DNA from 2 places in the Bradyrhizobium sp. USDA 3397 genome. Region 2 is predicted to be linked to the other one. Evidence: riboswitches for the same ligand, from Rfam matches in the RefSeq annotation. Region 2 holds a riboswitch; the other holds the start of a gene.
What was found. A riboswitch is a leader RNA that binds a small molecule or an ion and turns the genes downstream of it on or off. The one in region 2 is predicted to bind cobalamin.

Region 1 (4,851 bases), 4.8 Mb from region 2:
TTCACGACAAGGCCAACATCGCCTTTCAGTGCGAGTGAACGCAATGTCATCCAGCGCATGTGGTCGGGCTTCCTGTTCAGGCATCATACTTTCCGCGACGACGACTAGAGTGTTGCAGACACCGGACGTGCGCGAAGACGATGTACCAGCCACACCATGATCCCGGTCGAATCGGCCCCTGGCTCAATTGCATGAATTAGCCGATCCACAGCGAAGCGCCTCGTTGGCACAGCAAGCGATACCTACTCAGGAGCCGCCGGGAAGATCTTAGCCGCACGCTCTTACGATCGCAAATCAGACGTAACCTGCCTCGTACGTCAGGTTCGTCTGCGACTTGCGTTTGACATCGTGTTCACTCTTCCTGGCCGGTCGAACAAAAGCACTGGGCGCATTGTGCATAGTGACGCGGTCAAGCACGTCCTTACTGCGGCGATCCCATGGCGCGGCCACGACTCGCCCCGTTTTCCGGAGGCGGCGTAAGCGGCGTTACTCGCTGGCACAAGGTCGGCGGCATGATTGTCGGCAATGCACCATCAAGGATTTGCGTCGCGTGTTCCTCAACAGCAGCACCGGCGTGGACATTCCCATCGCCGAGCTCGCGCGTCTGGTGTGCCACGCCTTGTGGCGCGAGACCAGCCTCGACGCGCCGCCCGCCGGCACGCCGCGCTAGTAGCTCCTATTCGGCCCGCGGCAGTATCCCGTTCACGTAAAGGCTCACTAACTTTCAAGCGGTATATGATTGCGAGACGCAGCGGCGTTCTCGTGAACGGAAGTTAACGTTGACGATCTCAGCGATCAAGTTGCCGCTCGTAGCTCCCGGGCAGCTGCGACCATATTTACCAACGCCGGACGCACCTCCTCCCATTTTCGGGTTTTCAGGCCGCAATCGGGATTGATCCAAAGTTGGGAGTCGGAGAGCTGTTGGCGCGCCAGCGTCACGAGGTTCTTCATCTCGTCCGTTTCAGGAACGCGCGGCGAATGGATGTCATAGACACCAGGGCCGATCTGTTTTGGGTACTTATAAGTTCGGAAGGCGTCTAGCAGTTTCATCTTCGAGCGCGACGTCTCAATCGAAATGACGTCGGCATCCATCGCTGAGATAGACTCGATGATGTCGTTGAACTCGGAATAGCACATATGAGTATGGATCTGCGTTTCGTCCGCGACGACTGAGGAGCAAATGCGAAAGCTGTCTATGGCCCAATCGAGATAGCTTTTCCACTGTGATTTGCGTAGCGGCAGTCCCTCACGCAACGCCGCCTCGTCTATCTGGATCATTTTTGCTCCAGCGTTCTGAAGGTCGACCACCTCGTCCCGGATCGCGAGCGCGATCTGTAGGCAAGCCTCGCTTCGCGAGATATCATCACGAACAAACGACCAGTTCAGAATGGTCACCGGCCCGGTCAACATTGCCTTCACCGGCTTCTCGGTCAGCGACTGCGCATAGCGCCACCAGTCGACCGTCATCGGCTTCGGACGGGAGACGTCCCCAAACAGAATCGGTGGGCGGACGTAACGCGAGCCATAGGACTGCACCCAACCGTGTTTTGTGAAGACGAAGCCCGACAGCTTCTCACCGAAATACTGCACCATGTCATTGCGCTCGAACTCGCCATGCACGAGCACGTCGAGCCCTATGTCGTCCTGCCATCTGACCGCACGCGCCGTTTCCGCTTTGAGGAAACTCTCGTATTGCGCGGCAGACAACGTTCCCTGCGCGTGGGACGCACGGGCACGGCGAATGTCTGCGGTCTGCGGGAATGATCCAATCGTCGTCGTTGGGAATGTTGGCAAGGCGAACCGAGCGCGCTGAAGCTCGGCACGGCTGGCGTACGGACTTTGACGGCGACGCATTGTTTGGTCAATCGTAGTCATGCGCCGGGTGACGTTGGCGTTGTGAACCTTAGACGACTTCTCGCGCGCTAGAGCCGCCCGCTTGGAGGCCGCAAGGAGGCGCGATACACGGGCATGCTTGCCGGCGAGCGCACTTCCCAAGGTCGTCAGCTCCTTGATCTTCTGGACCGAGAACGCCAGCCAGCTCTTTACATCTAAATCGAGATCGCTTTCGAGCTCGACGTCGACCGGGACATGAAGGAGCGAGCACGAAGGAGCGATCTGGACGCGGTCATGACCGAGCTTCACTACTGCTGGCGCCAGCTTGTTGAATAAGTCCGGCAGATTGGACCGCCAGACATTGCGTCCGTCAATGACCCCAAGTGAGAGAACGAGATCGCTGCGAGCTATGGCGGCGATTACGCCCAACTGATCTGAGGCCCGAACCAGATCGACGTGCAGACCGGCAACCGGCAAAGCCAAGGCAGTATCGAGGTTGTCGCCGACGCCGCCGAAATAAGTAGCCAGCATGACTTTGAGGCTGGGCACCTCCTTTGCCAAATGGGCATAGGCTCGCCGCAACGCGCCGCGGGATACCTCGTCGAGGTCAAGGACCAGGCAGGGCTCGTCGAGCTGAACCCACTCCGCACCTCGCGCGGCTAGTTCGCGAAGGACATCGACGTAGACCGGTAGAAGCTGGTCCAGCAGCAACACTGGATTGAATCCCGGATCTGCACTCTTGCCGAGTTTCAGGAAGGTGACTGGGCCAACCAGCACACAGCGCGTCTGGTACCCAAGGCTCTTTGCCTCCTCATATTCCTCAATCGGCTTACGAGAGGAAAGCTTGAATGTTTGGTCCTTGCGAAATTCCGGCACCATGTAATGGTAGTTGGTGTCGAACCACTTTGTCATTTCCTGCGCTGCCGGGCCCTGTTGATGATGGCCGTGCCGGCGATCCGCATCTTGATCCTCTCCTGCGCCGCGCGCCATGGCGAAGTAGGTCTTGAGTGACACTGGACCTGCGACCCAACCGTAAACGTCAGGAATCGCGCCGACCATCACACTGGTATCAAGCACATGGTCATAGAGCGAGAAGTCGTTCGAAGGAATGATGGTCGCGCCGAGCGATTTCTGCCGCGCCCAGTTGGCGAGGCGAAGTCCAGCCGCAGCCTCGAAAAGCTGTGCTTCGCTTGACTTACCGGCCCAGTAGCTCTCGAGCGCGAATTTGAGTTCCCGGCGCGGACCGATGCGTGGCATACCTAGCGTGGCAACGGAAAGTGAACTGTTAGACATCGCTTCAACCCCATGGTTTGGGGCAAGGCGATGGTGGATGCGCACAGGTAAAGGCCGCCGCGGCGGCGACTTCTTGACGCACCACCGGGACACCCCGCCCGTGGACGAAAACGTTGTCGGGGCAGGTCTCCTGGCTCGCGGGTCATGGCTGCTGTCCGGCCTTCCCGAAGCCGACCGGCTTCAGTGACACTATTGGACAGCGGCTCGCCGCTTACAGTTGCGGGGGCAGCGCCGGCATCACACCAGCTTCCCTCTTAGCTCCGGATCAAGCGGGACCCAGAGAACCTCGAACGAAAATGAACTACCTGCAAAACCACCGTTCCGTCAACCGTTGAATATCACCGCCTCATCCTCGCCGATTTGGCACACGCCAATGAGAGGCATCCCAATCCGAGGCATGCGCCGCATGGCCGGGCCTTTCGTGACCTGCGCACCGGTGGATCGTAGATATTCAGTCGCCCGTTTGTGCACGTGCAGGATCTTCACTCGGCTGTCTCCAATACGATTTGCGAGCGTCTCCCCGAGGCGACCGCCAAAGTATGATCCAAAGTGCGGTCGTGGCCGGAAACAGCGAGCGCGCAGGCGGAGGCGTCTGGACTTCGACTTCCGAATCTTGATCAAGTCGGCACGTTCGTGGAGCGGCTTGCCCGAAGCCGTGTAGGACCTCTTGAATGAGTTGACCAATTCAGGCGCAACAATCATCGATCACGTAATCGCCGCACCGCACCACGTTCACCGAAGCTTAGCGCCACCTCGATCGCGCACGGCGTCAGGCGCTTTGTCCACTCTTGTATTGCCTCAAGGACCGATTCACATCATCGACATCTACCCTCGCCACCAGATTGGCATCTGAATGGATGCTGGAATACCGATCGCCATAACGTCTAGCAGATGATGATCCGTTGACTTTCATGAGGCCGTCAGCCGTTCCGGCGATCCTTCAATAAGGATCAATCGAGTCGGATCCTTCAAATCGAACTCCATAACGCGTGGCGCAAAGAGGCGAGCATAGCGCGTGAAGGCGCTCGTCGGTGGAAACCGAATGACCGTATCGCACCGCCCGAGGAGATACATCTCAATCAGGGCAGAGAACCCGCCTTCGGCGCCAAGTTCTGCACTATGTAAAGGTCCAGCATGAGGTGCCTGGAAATGCTTTGGGATAGTGAAGAGATCGGGGAATACTCCAGATAGCTTTTCGACCATCAGCGTGCTGTCCGTGCACAAGAACAGCTTCACCGGGCTTGGATGCGGTAACGCTTTCGCCTTATCGATGGCAGTACATACCTGCCGAAAGGCGAGTTCCGGATCCGCCCAATAGGGCTTATGTCCCATGATATCTTCGCCGTTGCCGTGACGAACATGAACTCCGATTATGCTGTGTCCCTCAAAATGCTCTTGGTAAATGGCATCAATTCGAGCCCGAATTTCCGGTTGGGGTTTGATCGTCCGAAATATCTGCCGTTCGGCATCCTCATCGCAGCGCCACATTAAGCAGGCGTCACACACCACAGTGTTAGCATCGACATCTTCCGGACTTTGGAAAAGTTGGTCCAGCTCGTCACGCTCCTGGAAGATCTGTTCATCTGGCCGATAAACGCAATCTATCGGCGCCTTATTCCACCAAGGGGGGAAGAACGGGCCTGGAAATGACATTTGATTGATCTGGTCATCGCAAATGACCCGTACCCCGTCGATGGCTTGAACTGGCTCGAAGAACACTGGAAA
Region 2 (4,851 bases):
CTTCGGGGTCGGCGACGCTGCGTCCCAGCATCTGATAGCCGCCGCAGAGGCCGAGCACATGGCCGCCCCTGCGGTGGTGGGCGAGCAGGTCGATGTCCCAGCCCTGCGCACGAAGGAAGGCGAGGTCGCCCCGGGTTGATTTCGACCCGGGAATGATGACGAGGCGCACGTCGCCCTGGATCGCCTCGCCCGGGCGCACCATCACGAGATCGACACCCGGCTCGAGCTTGAGCGGATCGAGATCGTCGAAATTGGCGATCCGCGACAGCGCGAGACAGGCGATCTTGCATCGGCCCGGCTTGCGCGCATCGCGCAGGCCGAGCGCGTCTTCGGCCGGCAGCTCGCCGGCGCGCGGAAACCAGGGCAGCACGCCAAGGCCGCGCCATGCGGTCTTTTGCTCGATCAGATTGTAGCCGTCGTCGAACAGGGTGGGGTCGCCGCGGAACTTGTTGATGACGAAGCCGGAGATCATCGCGGCATCGTCGGGGTCGATCACCGTCTTGATGCCGACGAGCTGGGCAATGACACCGCCGCGGTCGATGTCGCCGACCAGCACGACCGGCACATTCGCCTTGCGGGCAAAGCCCATATTGGCGATGTCGGACTTGCGCAAATTCACCTCGGCCGGGCTGCCGGCACCTTCGACCAGCACGAGATCGGCGCGCGCCTTCAGGCGCTCGAAACTCTCGAGCACCGCGCCCATCAGCGACGGCTTCATCGCCGCGTAGTCGCGCGCGCGTGCGGTCGCGATGCGCTTGCCGTGAACCACGACTTGCGCGCCGACATCGGTCTCGGGCTTGAGCAGCACCGGGTTCATGTCGGTGTGCGGCTCGACACCGGCGGCGAGCGCCTGCAGCGCTTGGGCGCGGCCGATCTCGCCGCCGTCGACGGTGACCGCGGCGTTGTTCGACATGTTCTGCGGCTTGAACGGCAGCACCCGCAGACCACGGCGCGCAAAGGCGCGCGCAAGGCCGGCGACGATGAGCGACTTGCCCACGTCCGAGCCGGCCCCCTGGATCATCAATGCGCGTGCCATCGATATCTTTTAAAGCGGAATGGGATTGAGTTGAATCAAGCAGCTGCGGGCTCGGTGCACCTCTCCCGCTTGCGGGAGAGGTCGTGCCGAAGGCACGGGTGAGGGTTTTCTCCTCTTGGGGGCTCTCGATTGCGTAGATACCCTCTCCCCAACCCTCCCCCGCAAGCGGGGGAGGGAGCATACCTCCCTTGGCGCAGCATTAGAATCCAATCTCATCAGCATCAAAACTCGACGCCGGCCTGCGCCTTGATGCCGGAACGGAACGGATGCTTGACCAGCGTCATCTCGGTGACGAGGTCGGCGATCTCGATCAGCTCGTCCTTGGCGTTGCGCCCGGTGAGCACGACATGCGTCATCGCAGGCTTTTGGGTCGTCAGGAACTCGACGACTTCGGCGATATCGAGATAGTCGTAGCGCAGCGCGATGTTGATCTCGTCGAGCACGACCATGCGCAGCCGCTCGTCGAGGATCAGCTCTTTGGCCTTCTCCCAGCCGGCGCGTGCGGCGGCGATGTCGCGGGCGCGGTCCTGCGTCTCCCAGGTGAAGCCTTCGCCCATCGCGTGGAACTGACAGAGGTCGCCGAAATGGCCGGTGAGCAGTCGCCGCTCGCCCGTGTCCCAGGCGCCCTTGATGAATTGCACCACCGCGCAAGGGAAGGCATGCGCGACGCAGCGGACGATCATGCCGAAGGCCGAGGAGGATTTTCCCTTGCCGGCGCCGGTATGGACGATGATCAGGCCCTTTTCGCCGCTCTTGGTCGCCATGATCTTGTCGCGGGCGGCCTTCTTCTTCGCCATTTTCTGGGCATGCCTGATGTCGGTTTCCTCGGCTGTTTGGGTATCCGGTTCAGATGTCATGGGACCCGGTCCTTCGGCTTGACAAGTGGCGGCCACCGGCAAATGGTGGCCCGGCGTTGGTTCCTGTCCTATGACAGGCGAAGAGGGAATGCGATAGGGTCCGAATCGGCAAGATCTGGATCCAAACTGCAGCCGCCCCCGCGACCGTGACCGGAGAGATGCCCGAAGCCACTGATTCCTTTTGGAATCGGGAAGGCGGGGATCGAAGGGCCAAAACCCTGCTCCGCAAGCCGGGAGACCTGCCAGCGCGGACGAGTTTTGGACCGGCGGACGGGGTGTTCCGCGACGGGGAAGCGGGCCTTTCTGGAGAATGGTCCGTGCGCCTCATCGCCTCCCGCTGTTATCTGGAAGAGGCGATGACCGTCACACTTCATGTCTGCATTACCTGCCGCGCCGGCCAGACGCTTGGAGAGGGCGAGACGACGCCCGGCAAGCGCCTGCATGGCGCGATTCTCGAGGCCGGCGTGCCCGAGGGCGTCAGCGTGGTTCCCGTCGAATGCCTGTCGGCCTGCAGCCAGGGCTGCTCGGTCGCGCTCAGCGCGCCCGGCCGCTGGTCCTATGTCTATGGCCGCCTGTCGGAGACGAATGCGCGCGACGTGGTCGCGGGCGCTGCGGCTTATGCCGCCGCGCCTGATGGGATCGTGCCATGGCGCAGCCGTCCCGAGATCTTCCGCAAGCAGTCGCTTGCCCGCATTCCCCCCATTGCCGTCGTGCCGGAGGCCGCCGAATGAACTCGCTCGCAAAAGTCCCCGTCACGGTGGTCACGGGTTTCCTGGGCTCCGGCAAGACGACGCTGATCCAGCATCTGCTCAGCAACGCCGGCGGCAAGAAGCTCGCGGTGCTCGTCAACGAGTTCGGCAGCGAAGGCGTCGACGGCGAGATCCTGAAGTCCTGCGCCGATGCGAACTGCCCGGAGGAGAACATCGTCGAGCTCGCCAATGGCTGCATCTGCTGCACCGTCGCCGACGATTTCATTCCGACCATGGAGCAATTGCTGGCGCGGCCGGTGCGGCCCGATCACATCCTGATCGAGACCTCGGGCCTGGCGCTGCCAAAGCCGCTGCTGAAGGCGTTCGACTGGCCGGAGATCCGCTCGCGCATCACGGTCGACGGCGTGATCGCGCTGGCCGACGCCGAGGCCGTCGCGGCCGGCCGCTTCGCGCCGGATCCGGCTGCGGTGGAAGCGCAGCGCGCGGCGGACGACAATCTCGATCACGAGACGCCGCTGTCGGAAGTGTTCGAGGACCAGATCGCCTGCGCCGACATCGTGCTGCTGACCAAGGCCGACCTTGCGGGCGCCGCAGGCATCGAAGCCGCAAAGGCGGCGATCACCGCCGAGATGCCGCGCCGCGTGCCGATGCTGCCGGTCACCGACGGCGCGATCGATGCGCGCGTCATCCTCGGCCTCGGCGCTGCGGCCGAGAATGATCTCGCCGCGCGGCCCTCGCATCACGACGGCGAGGAAGAGCATGAGCATGATGATTTCGCCTCCGTCGTGATCGACCTTCCGGAGGTGGCGGATATCGAGGAACTGGTTGCCTCCGTCCAGAAGCTGGCGCGCGAGCAGAACGTCCTGCGGGCCAAGGGCTACATCGCGGTCGCGGGCAAGCCGATGCGCCTGTTGCTGCAGGCGGTCGGCGAGCGGGTGCGCCATCAGTTCGACAAGCCATGGGGCGCGGGTCACAGGCAGTCCAAGCTCGTCGTGATCGGCGAGCATGGCGATATCGACGAGGCCGCCATCAAGGCAGGACTTGGTATCTGATGCACGTCGTCTTCCGCGAGAGCCGCGGTCTCGAGGAGACCGCGACGCCAAGAGACATCGGCCAGGACCCGGCCGATCTCGTGGTGCTCTCGTATTCGGATTCCGATTTGGCCGCGTTCGCGGCCGGCTGGCGGCGCGGTCGGGGCAGCCTGCCGTCGCTGCGGCTGGCCAATCTCGCGGAGCTGCGGCATCCGCTGTCGGTCGACACCTACATCGAGCGCACGCTGTCGCAGGCGCGTGGCATATTGGTGCGCCTGATCGGCGGGGAGTCCTATTGGGCGTACGGGCTTGCGGCGCTCCAGCAACTCGCGAAGGATCGCGGCATCGTGCTGGCGGTGCTGCCGGCCGACGGCCGCGACGACACGCGGCTGGACGGGTACTCGACCCTGCCGGTCTCGACGCTGCGTCGGCTCAAGGTGCTCTGCGACACCGGTGGCCCGGTCGCCGCGCAAGCGGCGATCGCGCAGCTCGCGCTGGCCTCAGGCCTCTATGCTGGCCCGGTCATCGGCGAGATGACCGTGCCCGAGATGGGATTCTACGATCCCGCGCGCGGCGTCATTGCCGCGCCGGCGGGCGGCGAGGGCAAGCCGCGCGCACTCGTGACGTTCTATCGCTCCTATCTCACCGCCGCCGATACGGGGCCGGTTGACGCCTTGATTGTCGCGCTGCGCGAGAAGGGATTTGACGCCTACGGCGCGTTCGTCACCTCGCTGAAGGCGCCGGGCGCTGCCGACTGGCTGCGCGCGCATCTGGCGCAACATCCTGCGGCGGCGATCGTCAATGCGACGGCGTTCTCGGCCCTTGGCGACGACGGCACGACGCCATTCGATGCCGCGTCCTGTCCGGTGTTCCAGGTCGCGCTCTCGACGGCGCGGCGCGAGGATTGGGCGGAATCACTGCGTGGCCTGTCGCCCGGCGATCTCGCGATGCATGTCGTGCTGCCGGAGGTCGACGGCCGCCTGTTCGCAGGCGTGGTGAGCTTCAAATCGGCCGGTCAGCGCGATCCGGATTTGCAGTTTGCGCATCTGGCGCACAGGCCGGATGAGGAATGCGTGAAGGCGGTCGCCGCGCGCGTTACGGCCTGGCATCGCCTTGCGCAGAAGCCCGCCGGCGAGAAGCGGCTGACCGTCGTGCTCTCGAACTATCCCGGTCGTCCGCACCAGATCGCGCATGCGGTTGGGCTCGACGCGCTGGCG

Region 1: another riboswitch for cobalamin. It lies ahead of metE (5-methyltetrahydropteroyltriglutamate--homocysteine S-methyltransferase); the one in region 2 lies ahead of ACVWYQ_RS38365 (DUF1636 domain-containing protein).

Annotation. Positions count from the first base shown of each region.
Region 1 covers NZ_JBSSDS010000001.1:3,465,199-3,470,049, forward strand. The annotation lists gene metE (5-methyltetrahydropteroyltriglutamate--homocysteine S-methyltransferase) at 796-3,126, opposite strand; cobalamin riboswitch at 3,230-3,430, opposite strand; gene ACVWYQ_RS16150 (nodulation protein NodZ) at 4,036-4,851, opposite strand, start outside.
Region 2 covers NZ_JBSSDS010000001.1:8,263,678-8,268,528, forward strand. The annotation lists gene ACVWYQ_RS38355 (cobyric acid synthase) at 1-1,036, opposite strand, end outside; gene cobO (cob(I)yrinic acid a,c-diamide adenosyltransferase) at 1,258-1,893, opposite strand; cobalamin riboswitch at 1,934-2,154, shown strand; gene ACVWYQ_RS38365 (DUF1636 domain-containing protein) at 2,250-2,624, shown strand; gene cobW (cobalamin biosynthesis protein CobW) at 2,621-3,655, shown strand; gene cobN (cobaltochelatase subunit CobN) at 3,655-4,851, shown strand, end outside.